DNA from 3 places in the Micromonospora sp. DT227 genome. Region 2 is predicted to be linked to each of the others. Evidence: riboswitches for the same ligand, from Rfam matches in the RefSeq annotation. Region 2 holds a riboswitch; each other region holds the start of a gene.
What was found. A riboswitch is a leader RNA that binds a small molecule or an ion and turns the genes downstream of it on or off. The one in region 2 is predicted to bind cobalamin.

Region 1 (6,977 bases), on a different contig from region 2:
GCGCTGGACCGAGGCGTGCGCCTCGCGCGCGACCCGCTCGTCGGTGGTGGCGCGCAGCAGCTCGCCGGTCACCGAGGTGGTGGCCCCCTCGGCCTTGTCGCCCCGGGTGATCCGCTGGAGATCGGAGAACTGGCGCAGGCTGGCGCCGAACTCGCCGGGCGGCAGCGCGGCGTCGGCCTTGACCGCGTCGGCGGCGGCGCTCTTGGCGTTCTCCTGGGCCCGGGCCAGCGCGGCCTGGGCCTCCCTGAGCCGGGCGGCGGCGGCGGTCAGCTCGGCCTGGGCCGCGTCCCGCTCGCCCTTGACCCGCAGGAGGTTGTCGCCGAGCTGGGCGACCTGGCCGTCGACCTGGTTGATCTGCGCGATCAGCGGCCCGTCGGCCGGGTTCGTGACACCGGTCGTGGCACCCGGCAGGACCGGCGCGCCGCCGGGCACGGCGGCACCGGGGACGGTGGCGCCGGGCAGGCCGGGCACCGGGACGCCGGGCTGGCCGGGGACGGTGGCACCGGGGCGGCCGGTGGTGGCGCCGGGCACGGTGGGGAGCTGGAGCGGGCCGGTGACCTGCGGCCGGGACCCGGTGCTGGGAATGGTGTCGGGCAGCGGATCGGCCCAGGCCGGGGTGGCGAGCGCCGCGGCCGCGACCGCCCCGAGCAGGGCGGACCAGAGCGCCGGGCGCAGCACCGGTGAGATCACCGGTGAGCGTCGCCGTCGCCTTCGGGCCTTGGTGCTGTCGACCATTCCGCTCCCCGTCCGGTCTGGTGCGCGCCACGCGTCGTGGGCGTGATGAGACAGGGCGACCCCTGGTGTGTGTTCCGCCCCACCCTGTCTTACCTCACCGACGCAACGATGTCGATGTGCGGAGCGTGACGACCGGTGAACTGGGTCGCTGCGGTCGACCGCGCGGGCGGCGCTCCGGACCCGCGACGTACGCTCGATCGGGACCCCAGGTGGAAGGACGTGGCTTTCGGATGGACGCCGGACTCAAGCGCGAGCTCGAAGCAAAGGTCTACGCGGGGGAGCGGCTGACCCGCGAGGACGGCATCGCGCTCTACGCGAGCGACGACCTGACCTGGTTGGGCCGGCTGGCCCACCACAGGCGTACGGAGCTCAACGGCGACCGGGTGATGTTCAACGTCAACCGGCACCTCAACCTGACCAACGTCTGTTCCGCGTCGTGCGCGTACTGCTCGTTCCAGCGCAAGCCGGGCGAGAAGGACGCCTACACGATGCGGATCGACGAGGCGGTCCGCAAGGCCAAGGAGATGGAGGACGAGCAGCTCACCGAGCTGCACATCGTCAACGGCCTGCACCCGACGCTGCCCTGGCGCTACTACCCCAAGGTGCTGCGTGAGCTGAAGGCCGCGCTGCCGAAGGTCAACCTCAAGGCGTTCACCGCGACCGAGGTGCAGTGGTTCGAGAAGATCAGCGGGCTGACCGCCGACGCGATCCTCGACGAGTTGATGGACGCCGGGCTGGAGTCGCTGACCGGCGGCGGCGCGGAGATCTTCGACTGGGAGATCCGGCAGCACATCGTCGACCACGCCTGCCACTGGGAGGACTGGTCGCGGATCCACCGGTTGGCCCACTCGAAGGGCATGAAGACGCCGTCGACCATGCTCTACGGCCACATCGAGGAGCCCCGGCACCGGGTCGACCACGTGCTGCGGCTGCGTGAGCTGCAGGACGAGACCGGGGGCTTCCAGGTCTTCATCCCGCTGCGCTACCAGCACGACTTCGTCGACTCGGCGGACGGCAAGGTCCGTAACCGGATCCAGGCCCGCACCACGATGGCCTCCCCGGCCGAGTCGCTCAAGACGTTCGCGGTCTCCCGCCTGCTGTTCGACAACGTCCCGCACGTGAAGTGCTTCTGGGTCATGCACGGGCTCTCGGTGGCCCAGCTCTCGCTGAACTTCGGCGTGGACGACCTGGACGGCTCGGTGGTGGAATACAAGATCACGCACGACGCCGACTCGTACGGCACGCCGAACACCATGCACCGGGACGACCTGCTCCACCTGATCTGGGACGCCGGCTTCCGCCCGGTGGAGCGGAACACCCGCTACGAGACCGTCCGTGAGTACGCTGCCGCGCCGTCGATGGCCGAGCGCCGTTCCGAGCCGCAGCAGGTCTGGGCCTGACCCGGCGATGAGCACCGGCAGGTCTGGGCCTGACCCGGCGACGAGCACCGGGGAGCAGCAGCGCGGTTTTCCTCGGCGGGACGCCGAGGGACGCATCCTGACGCTCGGTGACCTGCTCGGCGTGACGCTCGCCGGCCTGGTCATCGGCGTGCTGGCGTTGCTGCTCTTCGAGTGGGCGTTCGCCGCCCTCGGCGCCGGCGGGTTCGGGGGGACCAACGGCTGGCTGGCGGTGATCCTGCCGCTCTGGCTGTTCTGGGACGACTTCCGGGCCTGGGAGTTCGGTGCCGCCCGGGTGCTGGCGGCGCTGGTCGGGCTCGGGGTCGGCGTGCTGGCCGGGTTGCTGGCGGCCGGGCTGGCCGCGGGGCTGCCGGCGCTGTTCACCGGCGCGCTGGCCGCGGCGGTTTTCACCGTGGTCTACGCGGTGATCTGGTTTCATGGCGTGCACTGGCTGGCCCGGCGGACGGGCTGAGGTGGCGGAGAGAGTGGGAATGCGGGCATGAGCGCGGCGGTCAAGTACACGCTGGGCCGGATCGGGCTGTTCGTCGCGGTGCTGGCGGCCCTCTGGTTCGTCGAGATGAACATGTTCCTGCGGCTGATGCTGGCGTTGGTCTTCTCCGCCACGCTGTCGTTCTTCCTGCTGAAGGGGTGGCGGGACGAGATGGCCGGGGAGATGGCCGACGCGGCGGAGCGCCGCCGCGCCGAGAAGGACCGGCTGCGCTCCGCCCTGGCCGGCGACGACCAGCCCACCGACGCACCGGGCGAGCCCCGAGGCTGAGTGGTGAGAAGGGGCCCCTTCTCGACGCCAGGCGTTAAGAAGGGGCCCCTCCTTCCAGCTCACCAGTTGGTGGAGCCTGGGACGGTGGGCCAGGGGCGGTTCAGCGGCTTGATCAGGTACGCGATGCCGCCGGAGCCGGAGGCGACGGTGCCGTTGGCCCGGTAGCGCTTGGTGCGCTGCCAGATCTGCTCGAACTGCTCGCGCTTGTAGACGTTGCGCACCGCCTCGTTCGAGGACGACGCCGGGTCGTTGACGATCACGTCGCCGTCGGCGGTGAAGCCGACGATCACGAACAGGTGCCCGGAGGTGCCGTAGTTCGCCCCGTCCAGCTCCTCGGCCAGGAACGACTGCGACGTGACCACCGGGATGCCGGCCTTGATGAACCGTTCCGCCTCGTCCAGCGAGTGCAGGCGGGTGACGCGCGCCTCCAGGCCGGGGAAGCCGGCGGCGTACGCGGTGTTGAACGGCCAGTTGCCGGCGCCGTCGTACTCGTGGTCGTAGGTCATCCGGGCGGCGTGGTCGACGGTCGGGTCGGCGTAGGCGGGGTCGACCCAGGCGGTGTCCTCGGCCGAGGGCTTGCGTCCCCAGTACTCGACCACCATCTCGGTGGAGGTGGGCGAGCACCACGCCTCGCCGCCGCCGTCGTACTCCGGGTACTCGCCGATGTGGACGTTCTGCGAGTAGCGGGGCACGGCCAGCTCGGTGCCCCAGGCGATGCCGCCCCGGCTCGGCGTGACGGTGAACCGGTCCGGCACCTTCGAGGCCATCGCGCCGACCATCCGGACCTGCGGCGCGGCGGCCTGTCCGGGCGCGCGGTAGAGCGTCAGCCGGAGCTGGTACGAGCGCAGCAGCACCCCGGCCGAGGCGTCGTCGACGGCGAACGTGTCGGTCCAGATGCTCGACCAGGGGTCACCCTGACCGTCCAGCGTGGCCCGCTTGATGTCCTGGTCGCCGGAGGCCCAGCGGCCCATCACGTACCACGGGGTCTGGGCCCCGGTGTTGTAGGTGCCGTGCAGCTCGACCTGGATCCAGGTGCCGGCGGGGGTGCTGGCGTTCCAGGACGCGACGAGCTCGGTGGCGTCGAACCCGATCCGCCGCTCGGGTGAGGTCCAGGTGGCGTACTCCCAGGTGCGGGTGGCGCCGGTGTGTTCGTCGGTGAAGTCGGTGGTGCCGGCGGGCCGGGCGATGGTGAGCGCCGGCTGGCGGCCGGGCACGGCGCGGGTGCCCTGGTGCGTGCCGGTACGCCAGTCGGGGTAGCGGGAGAACTCCTGGAAGGTGATCTGTTCGTCGTGGGTGACGCCCGGCCGGGGGCCGTTGGCCTGGGCGGGTGCGGTGGTGCCGAGCAGGGTGAGCGCGGTCAGGCCGGCGAGGGCGACCGTGCGCAGGGGTCTTCCGAACATGGCAGCTCCACGGGGAAACGGCATCGTTGCCGTTCACTGTCGTCCTTGGCGGGAAGTTTCGCCAGATGTTCAGCCATGGAAAATCATTGCCGACGTGAGGATCAGGTCGGGATGGTTCATGACAACGACGGATGTTGATATGACCATGTGACTGCTGGTGGAGTGTGCGGACAACGGGATCTCCCCGTACCCCGAGGAGGTTGTCCATGGCCCTCCGCACGTCCCCGCTGCGCCGCCGGCTCGCGTTCGTCGCCGCCGTCGGCCTGATCCTGGTCACCGCCGCCGCCGGGCCGGCCGCCGCCCGCCCCGACCCGGACCGGGCCGGCGAGTCGGCCGCCGTCGCCTACCGGGTGCTCGGCCCACGCACCGTCGCCGACCGCACCGCGGTCGCCCGCACCGGCGCCGCCATCGACTACTCCGAACACGGCGTGCTGCACGTCACGGCCACCACCGCCGAGGCGAACGCGATCACCCGGCTCGGCTTCCGGCTGGAGAAGGACGTCGCCCCGGCGCCGGCCGGCGGCGCGACCGCGTACGCGTTCCCGCCCGCCGACTCGAACTACCACGACTACGCCGAGCTGACCGCGGTGGTGAACCAGGTGGTCGCCGACCACCCGAGCATCGCCCGCAAGCTCAGCATCGGCACGTCCTACCAGGGCCGGGACCTGATGGCCGTGAAGATCTCCGACAACGTCGGCACCGACGAGAGCGAACCGGAGATCCTGTTCAACGCCCAGCAGCACGCCCGCGAGCACCTGACCGTCGAGATGGCGATCTACCTGCTCAACCTGTTCACCGACAACTACGGCACCGACTCCCGGATCACAGGCATCGTGAACTCCCGGGAGATCTGGATCGTGCCCACCGTCAACCCGGACGGCAGCGAGTACGACATCGCCACCGGCTCCTACCGCTCCTGGCGGAAGAACCGGCAGCCCAACAGCGGCTCCACGTACGTCGGCACCGACCTGAACCGCAACTGGAGCTACCAGTGGGGCTGCTGCGGCGGCTCGTCCGGCACGAAGTCGTCGGACACCTACCGCGGCCCGTCCGCCTTCTCCGCCCCGGAGACCGCCGCGCTGCGCAACTTCGTCAACAGCCGGGTCGTCGGCGGGGTGCAGCAGATCAAGGCGAACATCGACTTCCACACCTATTCCCAGCTGGTGCTCTGGCCGTACGGCTACACGTACAGCAACACCGCCACCGGGATGACCGCCGACCAGTACAACACGTTCGCCACCATCGGCCAGCAGATGGCGGCCAGCAACGGCTACACCCCGGAGCAGTCCAGCGACCTCTACATCGCGGACGGCACCAGCATCGACTGGATGTGGGGCGCCCACAAGATCTGGGCGTACACGTTCGAGATGTACCCCGGCTCGGCCTCCGGCGGCGGCTTCTACCCGCCCGACGAGGTGATCCCGGCGCAGACCTCGCGCAACCGGGACGCCGTGCTGACGCTCTCCGAGTACGCCGACTGCCCGTACCGGGCGATCGGCAAGCAAAGCCAGTACTGCTGACCTCACCCGGCGGCGGGGACCCCGGCTCCACCCCCACCGGGGTCCCCGCCCACCCCGCCCGTCCGGGTGATCTCCGCTGGTCGTGCGCTACGGTGTCACCGACCGTGCCACAGCGAAGCCGGTGCGAAACCGGCGCTGTCCCGCAACTGTGATGCCCCGTACGGTCGGCGTCGGCCTCCCGCCGGCGCCGACGGACGTGGGACGAGCCAGGTCGCCTGCGGCCCGGTCGCGACACGCGCCTTCGAGGAAGGGCGCCTCGCGGACGGGGCCCTTCCAGCCTGTCGGCGAAGCACCACGCTCCTCGACCGACAGGAGGACCTGTGACCCGACGTACCCCTCGGCTCTTCGCCACCGCGCTCGCGGCCGGCGTGCTGCTGCTCGGCGGCTGTGCCGAGAAGACCTCGACCGACGCCCCCGCCCCCGGCGCGTCCGGCGGCTCGTTCCCCGCCAGCGTGGGCAACCTGACGCTGGAGAAGCGCCCCGAGAAGATCGTCTCGCTGTCGCCGACCTCGACCGAGATGCTCTTCGCCATCGGCGCCGGCAAGCAGGTCGCCGCCGTCGACGACCAGTCGAACTACCCGGCGGACGCGCCGAAGACCGACCTCTCCGGCTACCAGCCGAACGCCGAGGCGATCGCCGCGAAGAGCCCCGACCTGGTGGTGATCACCAATGACACCAACAAGATCGCCAGCCAGCTCGTCGCGCTGAAGATCCCGGTCCTGCTCACCCCGGCCGCGACCACGCTCGACGACACGTACCGGCAGCTCACCGACCTGGGCAAGCTCACCGGCCACCCGGCCGAGGCGGACGCCGTGGTGCGGAAGATGAAGGACGACATCACCGCGCTCACCAAGGACCTGCCCAAGCGCGCCGAGAAGCTGACCTACTACCACGAGCTGGGCCCGGAGCTGTACACCGCGACCAGCAAGACGTTCATCGGCACCATCTACGCGCTCGCCGGGCTGGAGAACATCGCCGACCCGGCCGACGCCGGCGGCAAGAGCGGCGGCTACCCGCAGCTCTCCCAGGAGGTCATCGTCAAGGCGAACCCCGACTTCGTCTTCCTGGCCGACACCAAGTGCTGCCAGCAGAGCGCCGACACGGTCAAGGCGCGCAGCGGGTGGGCCGGCCTCACCGCGGTCAAGAA
Region 2 (6,977 bases):
CCGCCGAGGCCGGTCCCGTGTCCGAGGAGGCGTTCGTCGCCTGCGTCCGCGACTCCCTGCCGTACGCCTGGGAGACCGTCAGCCGGGTGGTCGCCGACCTGGCGACGTCCGACGCCGACTTCACCGACAACGTCGTGCCGCCGCCGGGCGAGACCGAGCGCGGGCAACTGCTGCGCGCGCTCGCCAGCGACGCGATCCGCGCCGGCCTGGAGCGTCACTTCGGGGTGCGGCTGGCGTTCCAGAACTGTCACCGGGTGGCCGCGTTCCGGCCGTCCGCCGCCGGCTCCGAGGCGTACCGCCGGTTCACCTCCAGCCGGGGCCAACTGCTGAACCAGTCCCCGACGCTGCGCAACTGCTGAGCCACGCGCCACGCGGCGGGCCGGCGTGCCCCGCCGGCCCGCCGCCGGCCCGGTGGGGTCGGCGCCGGGTCAGCCGTGGCCGCGCACCAGCGGCAGGAACACCTCGTCCACGATCTCGACAAGCACCTCGTCGGGGACCGAGGGGATGCCGCGCATCGCGTACTCGGCGCGGAGCAGCATCATCGGCGCCGTCGCCACCCGGGGCCGGGCGGCCGCCGCCGGCGCCTCGCCCCGGGCCGCGGCCCGTTCCAGCATCCCGAGCCACGCGCGGTCCATGGTGTCCGCCCCGGACCGCTCCCGCATCAGGGTGAGCAGCTCCGGGTCGTCGGCCGCGGCGGCGAGCAGGCCACGCAGGATCGTCCCGTGCGGCGAGGACCACGTCTCGTTGGCCCGCCGGAGCATCTCGAGCGCGTCGCCGCGCAACGTTCCGGTGTCCGGGTTCGGCATGGCGGCGTCGGACAGGTGGCGGTACGCCGCGATGCCCAGCGCCGCCCGGTGCGGCCACCGGCGGTAGATGGCGTTCTTGTTGGTGCCGGCGCGGGCGGCGACCCGGTCCATCGTCATCCCCGAGTATCCGGATTCGCGCAGTTCCGCCGCGGCGGCGTGCAGGATCGCCCGTTCCAGTTCCTCGCCCCGGCGCCTCGTGCCCATGGCTTGCAGGGTACTCGACGTACCCTGTAGGGTACGCGGCGTACCTTACCGAACGGGGAGGAACGCGAGATGCGCGTCTTCGGCATGAACTACGACACCGGCTTCGTGAGCGCCGGGTCCACCACCCACGAACCCTTCGACCCGGAGACCGTACGGCGCGACCTGCGGGTCATCCGCGACGAGCTGCACTGCGACGCGGTGCGGATCACCGGCGGCGTCCAGGACCGGCTGGAGCTGACCGCGCGCCTGGCGGCCGAGACGGGGCTGGAGGTGTGGTACTGCCCGTTCACCAACGGCCTGGACCGCGCCGGGCTCATGGCGTTCCTGCTCGACGGCGCCGAACGGGCCGAGCGGCTGCGACGCGAGGGCGCCACGGTCGTCTACCTCACCGGCTCCGAGATCTCCATGTTCACCGAGGGCTTCCTGCCCGGCCGCGACCTGACCGAGCGCCTGGCGCTGTTCACCGATCCGATGCGGATGCGGGAGGCGGTCCCGGTCGCGCGGGCCGCGGTGCGCGACTTCTTCGCCGACGCGCTTCCCGCGGTGCGCGAGCGGTTCGGTGGCCCGGTCGGATACGCCTCGATCCCCCTCGAAGGCGTCGACTGGACCCCGTTCGACATCATCGCCAGCGACGCCGGCTACCGCGACGCCACGAACGCGGCGGCGTTTCCGCAGAGCCTCGCGGCGGCGGTGGGCCAGGGCAAGCCGTACGCCGCCACGGAGTTCGGCTGCTGCACGTATCGGGGCGCCGCCGACGTCGCGGGCGCGACGGAACCGGTGACCTACGACGAGCACGGCCGGGCGGCGAAGCTCACCGCGACGCTGGAGCGCGACGAGGAGGGCCAGGCCCGCTACCTCGTCGACCTGCTGCGCGACTACGAGGCGGGCGGGGTGGAGGCGGCGTTCGTCTACACGTTCGCGAACCGGCACCTGCCCACCACCGAGGACCCGGAGCACGACTACGACCTGGCGGCCCGGGGCATCGTGCGCGTGCTGCCGGACGGCTCGTGGACACCCAAGGCCGCCTTCCACGCCCTCGCCGAGTACGGCCACGCCCGCGCGTCGAGCCGGTCGGCCGGCTAGGCGTCCGGCCCGCCGCCGTCCCGACGGCGGGGCCCCGCCGCCGGGACGGAACTGGCACTGTGGACGGATGACGGACATCGACGCCCGCCGGCCCCATCCCTTCTACCAGGACGCCGACGGCGTCAACCGGCCGCCCGGCCCGCACAAGCACCCCGACTACGCCCGGTTCGCGGCCGGCTCTCCGGTGGTGCCCATCGTCCGCCGGGTCGGCGGCGAACCGGTTCCGGCGCTGCTGATCTGCCGGTACGCCGACGTGCGCGAGGTGCTGCGCCGGCAGGACGTCTTCTCCCGGGCCGCCGCCGCGTACGCCGACGAGGTCGACGTGTCCGGCACCATGCTCGGCATGGACGGGGCCGAGCACGCCCGGGTGCGCGGCACCGTGAAGGACGCGTTCACCCGGCCGGCCGTCGACGGGCTGCGCGACGCGGTCCGCACCGCGGCCGAGGAGCGGCTCAGCGCGATGGTGGGCCGGGGCGCTCCGGCGGACCTGGTCCGCGACTTCGCCGTCCCGTTCGCGCTGGACGTGATCTGCGACCTGCTCGGCCTGCCGGCCGACGACCGGATGCGGTTCCGCCGGTGGGGCGACATGTTCCTCGGCGCCGGCGACCTGAGCCGCGAGGAGGCGGCCCGGTCCGCCGAGGAGATGGGCGGCTACCTGTGGGAGCAGCTCGAACAGCGACGCGACCGACCCGGCGACGACCTGCTCGGCCGGATCGCGACCGCCGCCGCCGACCAGCCGGTGGACGTCCAGATCAAGCTGCCGATCTCACTCGTGGTGGGTGGCTGGGAGACCACGGCCAGCTCGATCGCCACGTTCGTCCACGTGCTCCAGACCGAGCCGTACGGGCCGGCCGGCACCGGATGGGCGTACCTTCTCGCGCACCCCGAGCGGCTGGACGGCGCGGTCGCCGAACTGGAGCGGCTGCACTCCACCGCGAACGGCGACGAGATGCCGCGGCGGGTGATGGCGGACGTGACGCTGCCCAGCGGCGCCCGACTGGCGGCGGGCGACATCGTGGTCCCCTCGCACGACGCCGCCAACCGCGACCCGGCGGTGTTCCCGGACCCGGAACGGATGGACTTCGACCGCGCGCCCACGCCGCACCTGTCCTTCGGCCACGGCGCGCACTACTGCATCGGGGCCCACCTGGGCGCGCTGGAGGTCCGCACCGCACTCGGCCTGCTGCTGCGGGAGCTGCCCGGCCTGCGCCTCGCGGTGCCGCCGGACGAGGTGCCGTGGAAGCCGGGCCACGCCATCCTCGGCCCGGTCGCGCTGCCGGTCACCTGGTAGGCGCGGCACCCGGCCGTGGACCGGGCACGCGCTTGCATCTATACACTCGGTATATATACTGAGTGAATAAGCTGCCGAGGAGGATCACTGATGACCGAGACATCCGTCCCCGAACACGGCATGACCCGCCGCACCCTGGTCCGGGCCGCGTTGGCGGTGGGAGCCGGCGCGTCGATCGGCGTCGCCGGCCGCACGACGGCGGCCACGGCCCAACCGGGGCCGGCCCGGCTCACACTGCCCACACCGACCGGACCCCACCCGGTCGGCACCGTTGCGCTGCACCTGGTCGACCGGTCACAACCGGACCCCCTCGCCGGGCCGGGACGGTATCGGGAGCTGATGGTCAACGTCTGGTATCCGGCCCGGGACGTGTGGCGGCACCCCCGCGCCGAGTGGATGACCGCCGCGTCGCTACGTGCGCTACTGGAGTCCACCGGGTTCGATCCCGACGCGGTGCGGGCGCCGCTGACCGCCGGCCACGAGGGCGCGCCGGTGCGACGCGCCGCCCGTCGGCTGCCGGTGGTGGTCTACTCGCACGGCGCGGGCAGCCATCGATCGGACACCACCATCGTGGTCCAGGAACTCGCCAGCCACGGATACGCGGTGGTCACGGTGGACCACACGTACGACGGGCCCAGCGAGTTCCCGGACGGCCGGGTGACCGTCCGGGAGGACGACTACGACGCGACGCCCTGGACCTACACCCGCGACGTGCGGTTCGTGCTGGACCAGATCGCCGTCCTCGCCGCCGGCGGCAACCCGGACGTCGACCGTCGGCCGCTCCCGACCGGGCTGTGCACGGCGCTGGACCCGCACCGGATCGGCATGTTCGGTTGGTCGAAGGGGGGGACCGCGACCGCGCTCACCATGGGCACCGACCAGCGGGTACGCGCCGGGCTGAGCTTCGACGGCCCGATGCTGTCCCAGCCGCGGCCCACCGACCTGGACCGGCCGTTCATGCTGATGACGGCGGAGTACACCCGCGTCACGGAGCCCGCCGTCGCCGAGTTCTGGTCGCACCTGCACGGCTGGCGGCTCAACGTCCAGGCTGCCGGCGCGCTCCACCAGTCGTACGGCGACAACCAGTGGCTGGTGCCGCAACTGGCCCGGGTGATCGGGATGAGCGACGAGGAGCTCACCGGCTGGATCGGCACCCTCGACCCCGCCCGCGCGGTACGCATCCAACAGGCGTACCCGTTGGCCTTCTTCGACAGGCACCTGCGGCACCGGGGTCACCTGCTGCGCGGCCCGAGCCGCTCCTTCCCCGAGGTGTCGTTCGTGGCCTGAGCCGATCGGCGGGCGGCGGTGTCAAGCGGGGCCCCCTCCTCTACCGGAGGCGTTAACAAGGGGCCCCGCCTTCACCTCCCATCTGGTGTTGCCTACCGGCCATCACCGCCATATATGGTGTCCCCGCAGCTGGTTCGGCCGCGCCTGACAGGCGCGGCCGAGGCAAGAGGGAACCCGGTGGAAGTCCGGGACTGCCCCGCAGCGGTGAGTGGGAACGACCGCCGTCATCAGCACTGGGCCACCGGCCTGGGAAGCGACGGCCAGTAGGCGACCTTCGTGTCACGCCCGCGAGTCCGAAGACCTGCCAGCGCGCCGTGCGCTGCCGCGCGCGGCGGTCGAAGGTCGCGCGGGACGACCGACGCCAGCAACCGGGCCGGCCTGCGTGCCGTGCCCGTTGGCGTTCTCCCGCCGGCCGAGACCATCGGTGACAGCGAGGGAGAGGTCATGACGGTCGTGCAGGAGAGTCAGCGGTCCGGTGCCACCGGGCCGGAGCAGCGCCGGCTGGCGATGCGGGTCCGCAAGCGGGACGGCGACACCGAGCCGGTCGACGTCAACCGGATCGTCCGGGCGGTCGAGCGCTGGGTCGCCGACCTGGACGAGGTCGATCCGCTGCGGGTCGCCACCCGGACCATCAGCGGGCTCTACGACGGGGCGAGCACCGCGGAGCTGGACCGGTTGTCGATCCAGACCGCGGCGGAGCTGATCGGCGAGGAGCCGCAATATTCCCGGTTGGCGGCCCGGCTGCTGGCCGCGTACGTGGACGAGGAGGTCCGTGGGCAACAGGTGACGCGCTTCAGCGAGTCGATCGGGTACGCGCACGGGCTGGGGCTGATCGGTGACGACACCGCCGCGTTCGTGGCCCGCCACGCCGACGAGCTGGACGACGCCGTGGACCCGGCCGGTGACCTGCGGTTCGAGTACTTCGGACTGCGTACGGTGGCGGACCGTTACCTGCTGCGGCACCCGGAGTCGCGGCTGGTGGTGGAGACGCCGCAGTACTGGCTGCTGCGGGTGGCCTGCGGGCTGTCGCACGCCCCGGCCGAGGCGGTCGGTCTCTACCGGCTGATGTCCAGCCTGGCCTACCTGCCCAGCTCCCCCACGCTGTTCAACTCGGGCACCCGGCACACCCAGATGTCGTCGTGCTTCCTGGTGGACTCGCCCCGCGACGAGCTGGACTCCATCTACGAGCGTTACCACCAGGTGGCGAAGCTGTCGAAGTTCTCCGGCGGCATCGGCATCTCCTGGTCCCGGGTGCGCGGCCGGGGCGCGCTGATCCGGGGCACGAACGGGCGGTCGAACGGCATCGTGCCGTTCCTCAAGACGCTCGACGCCGGGGTGGCGGCGGTGAACCAGGGCGGCCGGCGCAAGGGCGCGGCCTGCGTCTACCTGGAGCCGTGGCACCCGGACGTGGAGGAGTTCCTGGAGCTGCGGGACAACACCGGCGAGGAGTCCCGGCGCACCCACAACCTCAACCTGGCCAACTGGATCCCGGACGAGTTCATGCGCCGGGTCGAGGCGGACGAGGACTGGTCGCTGATCGACCCGTCCGACGCGCCGGAGCTGCCCGACCTGTACGGCGAGGCGTTCGACGCCGCGTACCGGGCGGCCGAGAAGAAGGCGGTCCGCACGGTCCGGGCCCGTGACCTGTACGGGCGGATGATGCGCACGCTCGCGCAGACCGGCAACGGGTGGATGACGTTCAAGGACGCCGCGAACCGGCTGTCCAACCAGACCGGCGAGCCGGGCAACGTGATTCACCTGTCCAACCTGTGCACCGAGATCCTGGAGGTCAACGACGACGCCGAGACCGCGGTGTGCAACCTCGGTTCGGTGAACCTCGGCGCGCACGTCACCGCCGACGGGGTCGACTGGGAGAAGCTGCGGGCCACCGTGCGCACCGCGGTGGTGTTCCTGGACCGGGTGATCGACATCAACTACTACCCGGCCGCGCAGGCGGCGGCGTCGAATCCGCGCTGGCGGCCGGTCGGGCTCGGGCTGATGGGCCTCCAGGACGCGTTGTTCACGCTGCGCCTGCCGTTCGACTCACCGGCGGCGCGGGAGCTGTCCACCCGGGTGCAGGAGGAGATCCTGCTGACCGCGCTGGAGACCTCCGCCGGGCTGGCCGAACGGTTCGGGCCGCATCCGGCGTACCCGCGGACCCGGGCCGCGAAGGGTGACCTGCACCCGGACCTGTGGGGCGCGACGCCGACCCAGGTCGACAGGTGGGCGGCGCTGCGGGCGCGGATCGCCGCGTACGGGCTGCGCAACTCGCTGCTGGTGGCCATCGCGCCGACGGCCACCATCGC
Region 3 (6,977 bases), on a different contig from region 2:
GGGCCTGCGCGAAGCGTTCCATCGGCATGTCCGTGCCGAGCGCGACACGTTCGCCGCCACCCTCGGCGTCCAGGACGCTCGACGATTCTCCGGCATCAAGATCGACGGCATCCTGGAGTCGACACTGTCGATCGTGGTGACCTACGACCCCGACCGTGGCGGCCCAGCGGTCCTGGGTCGCCACGCCATCTCCGACACCGGCCTGTATTCGACCTGTCTGGCCATCCAGAACCTCTGGCTGGCCGCCACCGCCGAAGACCTCGGCCTCGGCTGGGTGTCGTTCTATCGCGAGCAGTTCCTCCAGCGGTTGCTCGCCATCCCGGCCGGCATCCGACCCGTCGCCTGGCTCTGCCTCGGCCCCGTCACCCACCTCGAAGCGGTGCCCGATCTCGAACGACACGGCTGGCGCCACCGGCGCCCCCTGTCCGCGGCGATCCACCACGACCGCTGGAACCCCGCGTCCGCCACGAGGTGACGTCTCTGCCGCATGGGTAGGGGCAGCGCCGGACTGCCCCTACCCGCGCTACCTGATCGCTCTCGGTCAGCGGCGTGTTCGGGGCTGTGCGATCGAGACGGCCCGGGCGCCGGCGGAGCGCCGGTCCGGAGGGTCGTGACCCCGGCGGGGCGGCTGGGGGACTGATCGGCCGGTCTCGATGGTCCGGGCGACGGTTGCCCGTGGTGGAGTGGCGTTGACCGCAGGTCGTGAGGTGTGGCAGCATTCGCGGCCTGACGGCAGTGAAGGAAGCCGGTGCGATTCCGGCGCGGTCCCGCCACTGTCACCGGGGAGTGATCCCCCCTTGCGAGCCACGACCGTGCGTGCGCGGTTGGAAGGCCGGGGGTGAGCGTTGATCCGGGAGCCAGGATACTTCGGCCGTCGGACGTACCCCAGGGCGTGGACACCCGAGGAGGACCCGATGACGCACGGCATCTCTTTCATCGACGAACATCGTCATGATCCGCACGGTGGACGCTCCGCCGCACCCGTTGCCTGCCATGCCGCCGGTCGTGCCGGCGCACCCGGGACCGTGGACCCCCTCGGCCGGGGCGCGTGCCGCCAGCGTTGACCGCTCCCCGACCCGCGTCTCGGTGAGTCGCGCCGCGGGTCGCCGCACCCGCTGACGCCGCTCCCATCCCACTTCGCCCCGGTCGCCTCCGCGCGACCCCGGGTGTCACTCTCCGGAGTTTCTCGTGCGCATCCTGTTGCTGTCCACCGCCGACACCGACCTGCTGGCCGCCCGCGCCAGCGACGCCGACTACCGGCTCGCCAACCCCGCGCGGGTCGCCGCCGACGCGGTGCCCGCGCTCGTCGACGGCGTCGACCTCGCCGTCGTACGCCTGCTCGGCGGCCGGCAGACCTGGCCGGACGGGCTGGCCGCCGTGCTGGCCAGCGGCGTCCCCACGGTGGTGCTCGGCGGTGAGGCGCTGCCCGACGCGGAGCTGATGGCGGTCTCCACCGTGCCGTCCGGTGTGGTCACCCAGGCGCTCGCGTACCTGGTCGAGGGCGGCCCGGCGAACCTGAGCCGGCTGGCCCGGTTCCTGTCCGACCGGGTGCTGCTCACCGGCGAGGGCTTCGACCCGCCCGCGCCCACCCCGGCCTACGGCGTGCACGGCGATCCGGAGATCGTCCCCGGCCGGCCCACCGTGGGGATCGTCTTCTACCGGGCGCACGCGCTGGCCGGCAACACCGGCTTCGTCGACGTGCTCGCCGACGCGGTACGGGCCGCCGGCGGGAACCCGCTGCCGATCTTCTGCGGCTCGTTGCGGGGGTTGACCGCCGGCGCCGGTCCGCTCGGTCTCTTCGGCCGGTGCGACGCGCTGCTGGTCACCGTGCTCGCCGCCGGCGGAGCGGTGGCCGCTGACGCCTCCGGCGGCGGCGACGAGGACGCCTGGGACGTCGGCGCCCTCGCGGCGCTGGACGTGCCGGTGATCCAGGCCCTCTGCCTCACCAGCACCCGCGAGCAGTGGGCCGGCAGCGACGCCGGACTGTCCCCGCTGGACGCCGCCATGCAGGTCGCCATCCCCGAGTTCGACGGCCGGATCATCACCGTGCCGTTCTCGTTCAAGCGGATCGACGCCGACGGGCTCTCGGTCTACGCCGCCGACCCCGACCGGGCCGCCCGGGTGGCCGGCATCGCGGTCCGCCACGCCCGGCTACGGCACGTGCCCGCCGCCGACAAGCGCGTCGCGGTGGTGCTCAGCTCGTACCCGACCAAGCATTCCCGGGTCGGCAACGCGGTCGGTCTGGACACCCCGGCCTCCGCCGTCCGGCTGTTCGCGGCGATGGCCGACGCCGGCTACCACCTGGGTGACGCCCCGCCACCCGACGACGGCGACGCCCTGATCCACGCGTTGATCGCCGCGGGCGGCCACGACGTGGAGTGGCTCACCCCGGAGCAGCAGCGCGCCGCCGAGGCCCGGATACCGGGGCGTACGTACCGGCGGTGGTTCGACGAGCTGCCCGCCGCGCTGCGCGAGCGGATGCGGGAGCACTGGGGTGAGCCGCCCGGCGAGCTGTACACCGAGGGTGGGGACATCGTCCTGGCCGGCCTGCGCTTCGGCAACGTGGTGCTGCTGATCCAGCCGCCGCGCGGCTTCGGGGAGAACCCGATCGCCATCTACCACGACCCGGACCTGCCGCCCAGCCACCACTACCTGGCCGCGTACCGCTGGCTCGCCGCGCCGGTCGCCGACGGTGGGTTCGGCGCGGACGCCGTGGTGCACCTGGGCAAGCACGGCACCCTGGAGTGGCTGCCCGGCAAGGGCCTCGGCCTGGCCGCCGACTGCGCCCCCGACGCGGTGCTGGGCGACCTGCCGCTGGTCTATCCGTTCATCGTCAACGATCCCGGTGAGGGCACCCAGGCCAAACGGCGTGCCCACGCCGTCGTGGTCGACCACCTGGTGCCGCCGATGGCCCGCGCCGAGACCTACGGGGACCTGGCCAGACTGGAGCAACTGCTCGACGAGTACGCCACCGTGCAGGCCCTCGACCCGGCCAAGGCGCCGACCGTGCGGGCGCAGATCTGGGACCTGGTCTGCGCCGCCGAACTGCACCACGACCTGCACGCCGAGGCGATGCCCGACGCCGACGACTTCGACGACTTCGTGCTGCACCTCGACGGCTACCTCTGTGAGGTCAAGGACGTGCAGATCCGCGACGGGCTGCACGTCCTCGCCGCCGCCCCCACCGACGAACCGCGGGTCAACCTGGTCCTCGCGGTGCTACGCGCCCCGCAGGTCTGGGGCGGCGCCCGTGCCCTGCCCGGCCTGCGGCAGGCGCTCGCCGGCGCGTACGGTCTCGACGAGCAGGCGCTGCTCGCGTCGCCGGGGCGGCGGATGGCCCTGCCGGCCGCGCTGACCGAGGTCGTGGACGGGCCGTCGGTCACCGCCGCCGACGCCGTCGACCTGATCGAGGCGCTGGCGCGCCGGCTGGTGGTCGGCATGGAGACCCTCGGCTGGGACGCCGACGCGGTCGAGGCGGTGGTCGCGGAGGTGACCGGCCGGGCCGTCCCGGACGCCGCCGCGGTGCTCCGCTTCGCCGCCACCGAGGTGGTGCCCCGCCTGGCGCGGACCACCGACGAGCTGACCAACACCCTCGGCGCCCTGGACGGCCGGTTCGTGCCGCCCGGCCCGTCCGGCTCTCCCACCCGGGGGCTGGTCAACGTGCTGCCCACCGGTCGCAACTTCTACTCGGTCGATCCCAAGGCCATTCCCAGCCGCAACGCCTGGGACGTCGGCACGGCGCTGGCCGACTCGCTGCTCGCGCGGCACCTCGCCGACACCGGCGCGTACCCCCGGTCGGTGGGGTTGTCCGTCTGGGGCACCAGCGCCATGCGGACCCAGGGCGACGACATCGCCGAGGTGCTGGCCCTGCTCGGCTGCCGACCCGTGTGGGACGACCGGTCGCGGCGGGTCACCGGTGTCGAGGTGGTGCCGACCGCGGAACTGGGCCGGCCCCGCGTCGACGTCACGGTCCGCATCTCCGGGTTCTTCCGCGACGCGTTCCCGCACGTGGTGGCGCTGCTCGACGACGCCGTCCGGCTTGTGGCCGCGCTGGACGAACCGGACGCGGAGAACTTCGTCCGCGCGCACGTCGCCGCCGACCTGGCCGAGCACGGCGACGAGCGGCGGGCCACCGCCCGGATCTTCGGCTCCAAACCGGGCGCGTACGGCGCGGGACTGCTGCCGCTGATCGACGCCCGAACCTGGCGCAGTGACGCCGACCTCGCCGAGGTGTACGCGGTCTGGGGTGGCTACGCCTACGGCCGGGGTCTCGACGGGCGGGAGGCGCGTGCCGACATGGAACGCTCGTTCGCCCGGATCGCGGTGGCCGTGAAGAACCAGGACACCCGCGAGCACGACATCGTCGACTCCGACGACTACTTCCAGTACCACGGCGGGATGGTGGCGATGGTCCGCCATCTGACCGGCGCCTCGCCGGAGGCGTACGTGGGTGACTCGGCGATGCCGCACGACGTGCGCACCCGGACGCTGGGCGAGGAGACCCGGCGGGTGTTCCGGGCCCGGGTGGTCAACCCGAAGTGGATCGCCGCGATGCGCCGGCACGGCTACAAGGGCGCGTTCGAGCTGGCCGCCACCGTGGACTACCTGTTCGGCTACGACGCCACCGCCGGGGTGGTCGACGACTGGATGTACGAGCACCTGGCCGCCGCCTACGTCTTCGACGACACCACCCGTGACTTCCTGGAGCGGTCCAACCCGTGGGCGTTGCGCGGCATCACCGAGCGGCTGCTGGAGGCCGCCGACCGGGGGCTGTGGGCCGAACCGGAGCCGGCCACCCTGGACCGGCTCCGCGACACGTACCTCGCCAGCGAGGGTGACCTGGAGGAACGCGCATGAGCACCTTCCCGTTCAGCGCTGTGCTCGGCATGGCCGACATGCGGCTGGCGCTGCTGCTCAACGCCGTCTCCCCGGCGATCGGCGGGGTGCTGGTGCGGGGCGAGAAGGGCACCGCCAAGTCCACCGCGGTACGGGCCCTCGCCGCGCTGCTGCCACCGGTGCGGCGGCTGGCGGGCTGCCGGTTCGGGTGCGATCCGGCCGCGCCCGACCCGGCCTGCCCGGACGGTCCGCACCCCGCCGGCGCCGCCGCCGAGACCGCGCCGGCCCGGCTGGTCGAGCTGCCGGTCGGCGCCGCCGAGGACCGGGTGGTCGGCTCGCTGGACCTGGAGCGGGCCCTCGGCGAGGGGGTACGCGCCTTCGAACCGGGCCTGCTGGCCGCCGCGCACCGCGGCGTGCTCTACGTCGACGAGGTGAACCTGCTGCACGACCACCTGGTTGACCTGCTGCTCGACGCCGCCGCGATGGGTCGCAACCACGTCGAGCGGGAGGGCGTCTCGGTCAGCCACGCGGCCCGGTTCCTGCTGGTCGGCACGATGAACCCGGAGGAGGGTGAGCTGCGCCCGCAGCTCCTCGACCGGTTCGGGCTCACCGTCGAGGTGGGCGCCAGCCGGGACCCGGCGGTCCGCGTCGAGGTGGTCCGTCGCCGGCTGGCCGCCGACGCCGACCCGGCCGGCTTCGCCGCCCGCTGGGCCGAGGCCGATGCGCGGACCGCCCGACAGGTGGCCGCCGCCCGGCAACGGCTCGCCCGGGTGCGACTGCCGGACTCCTCGCTGCGCCAGATCGCCGAGGTCTGCGCCACGTTCGACGTGGACGGGATGCGCGCCGACATCGTCACCGCCCGTACCGCGATGGCGCACGCCGCCTGGCACGGGCGGGACCGGGTGACCGTCGACGACGTCCGGGTGGCCGCCCGGCTGGCCCTGCCGCACCGGCGTCGCCGCGACCCGTTCGACACTCCCGGTCTGGACGACAAGCGCCTCGACGAGGCGTTGCAGCGCGCCCAGGACGAGCACCCCGATGACCCGGACGACGGCGGCGACGGCGACGGCGACGGCGACGGCCCGCGGGGCGGCGGTCCGGGCGGTTCCGGCGGTCCGGGCGGTCCGGGCGGTTCCGGCGGTCCCGGCGGTCCTGGTGGGGCGGCGGGGGACGGGCCCGGCTTCGGCGGGGGCGGCCCGGACGGGCGCGGCGGAGACCCGGCGGCCGGGGACGGTCGTGGTCCCGACGGGGCCGGCCCGGGGCGGCACGGTTCCGGCGGGCGCGACACCGTCGACGCCGAGCGTCGTGGACCCGACGCCGACCGAGGCGGACCCGACGGAGAGTCGTTCGCCGGGGACAGGTCGCACGGTCCCGCCGGACGGCCGGCGGACGGCCGGCCCGGGTGGGCCGACGGCGGCGGGCCTGGCGACGACGACGAGCGTCGTGACCGGCCGCGTCCGGGCGACGCCGCCGCCGGTCAGTCGGTGGCCGTACCCCGGGGTGGGCTGAAGGCGCGGCTGCTCACCGCGCCCGGGGTGGGGGACGGGGTGCCCGGTCGGCGATCCCGCGCCCGCACCGGGCGGGGCCGCACCACGGGCGCCCGGGTGCCGGCCGGTCGGGTGACCGCGCTGCACCTGCCGGCCACGGTCCGCGCGGGCGCGCCGCACCAGGCGGCCCGGGGTCGGCTCACCGGTCCGCTGCGGCTGCGCCCGGACGACGTGCGCGAGGCGGTCCGCGAGGGACGCGAGGGCAACCTGGTGCTGTTCGTGGTGGACGCCAGCGGGTCGATGGGCGCTCGCGAGCGGATGACGGCGGTCAAGGACGCCGTGCTCGCCCTGCTCACCGACGCGTACCAGCGGCGGGACAAGGTGGCGGTGATCGCCTTCCGGGGCGACCGGGCTCGCACCCTGCTGCCGGCCACCTCGTCGGTGCTGACCGCCTCGATCCGGCTGGCCGAGATGTCCACCGGTGGGCGTACCCCGCTGGCCGAGGGCCTGCTCGCGGCGGCCGACCTGCTGCGCCGGGAACGGCTGCGCGACCCGAAACGCCGCCCCCTGGTGCTCATCGTCACCGACGGTCGGGCCACCGCGGGCCGGCGCCCGTTGGAGCGGGCGGCCACGGCGGCGACGCTCCTTGCCGCC

Region 1: another riboswitch for cobalamin. It lies ahead of ACLQ2W_RS03790 (ABC transporter substrate-binding protein); the one in region 2 lies ahead of ACLQ2W_RS13610 (ribonucleoside-diphosphate reductase subunit alpha).
Region 3: another riboswitch for cobalamin. It lies ahead of cobN (cobaltochelatase subunit CobN); the one in region 2 lies ahead of ACLQ2W_RS13610 (ribonucleoside-diphosphate reductase subunit alpha).

The regions. Positions count from the first base shown of each region.
Region 1 is NZ_JBNCLA010000001.1:761,188-768,164, forward strand. It holds gene ACLQ2W_RS03760 (C40 family peptidase) at 1-735, opposite strand, end outside; gene mqnE (aminofutalosine synthase MqnE) at 966-2,135, shown strand; gene ACLQ2W_RS03770 (hypothetical protein) at 2,143-2,604, shown strand; gene ACLQ2W_RS03775 (DUF4229 domain-containing protein) at 2,632-2,910, shown strand; gene ACLQ2W_RS03780 (C39 family peptidase) at 2,970-4,310, opposite strand; partial or broken gene ACLQ2W_RS03785 (M14 family metallopeptidase) at 4,517-5,827, shown strand; cobalamin riboswitch at 5,898-6,067, shown strand; gene ACLQ2W_RS03790 (ABC transporter substrate-binding protein) at 6,151-6,977, shown strand, end outside.
Region 2 is NZ_JBNCLA010000003.1:286,122-293,098, forward strand. It holds gene ACLQ2W_RS13585 (SCO5389 family protein) at 1-359, shown strand, start outside; gene ACLQ2W_RS13590 (TetR/AcrR family transcriptional regulator) at 429-1,010, opposite strand; gene ACLQ2W_RS13595 (hypothetical protein) at 1,080-2,093, shown strand; gene ACLQ2W_RS13600 (cytochrome P450) at 2,161-3,384, shown strand; gene ACLQ2W_RS13605 (alpha/beta hydrolase family protein) at 3,475-4,671, shown strand; cobalamin riboswitch at 4,785-4,994, shown strand; gene ACLQ2W_RS13610 (ribonucleoside-diphosphate reductase subunit alpha) at 5,116-6,977, shown strand, end outside.
Region 3 is NZ_JBNCLA010000011.1:138,626-145,602, forward strand. It holds gene bluB (5,6-dimethylbenzimidazole synthase) at 1-475, shown strand, start outside; cobalamin riboswitch at 739-868, shown strand; gene cobN (cobaltochelatase subunit CobN) at 1,189-4,857, shown strand; gene ACLQ2W_RS29410 (VWA domain-containing protein) at 4,854-6,977, shown strand, end outside.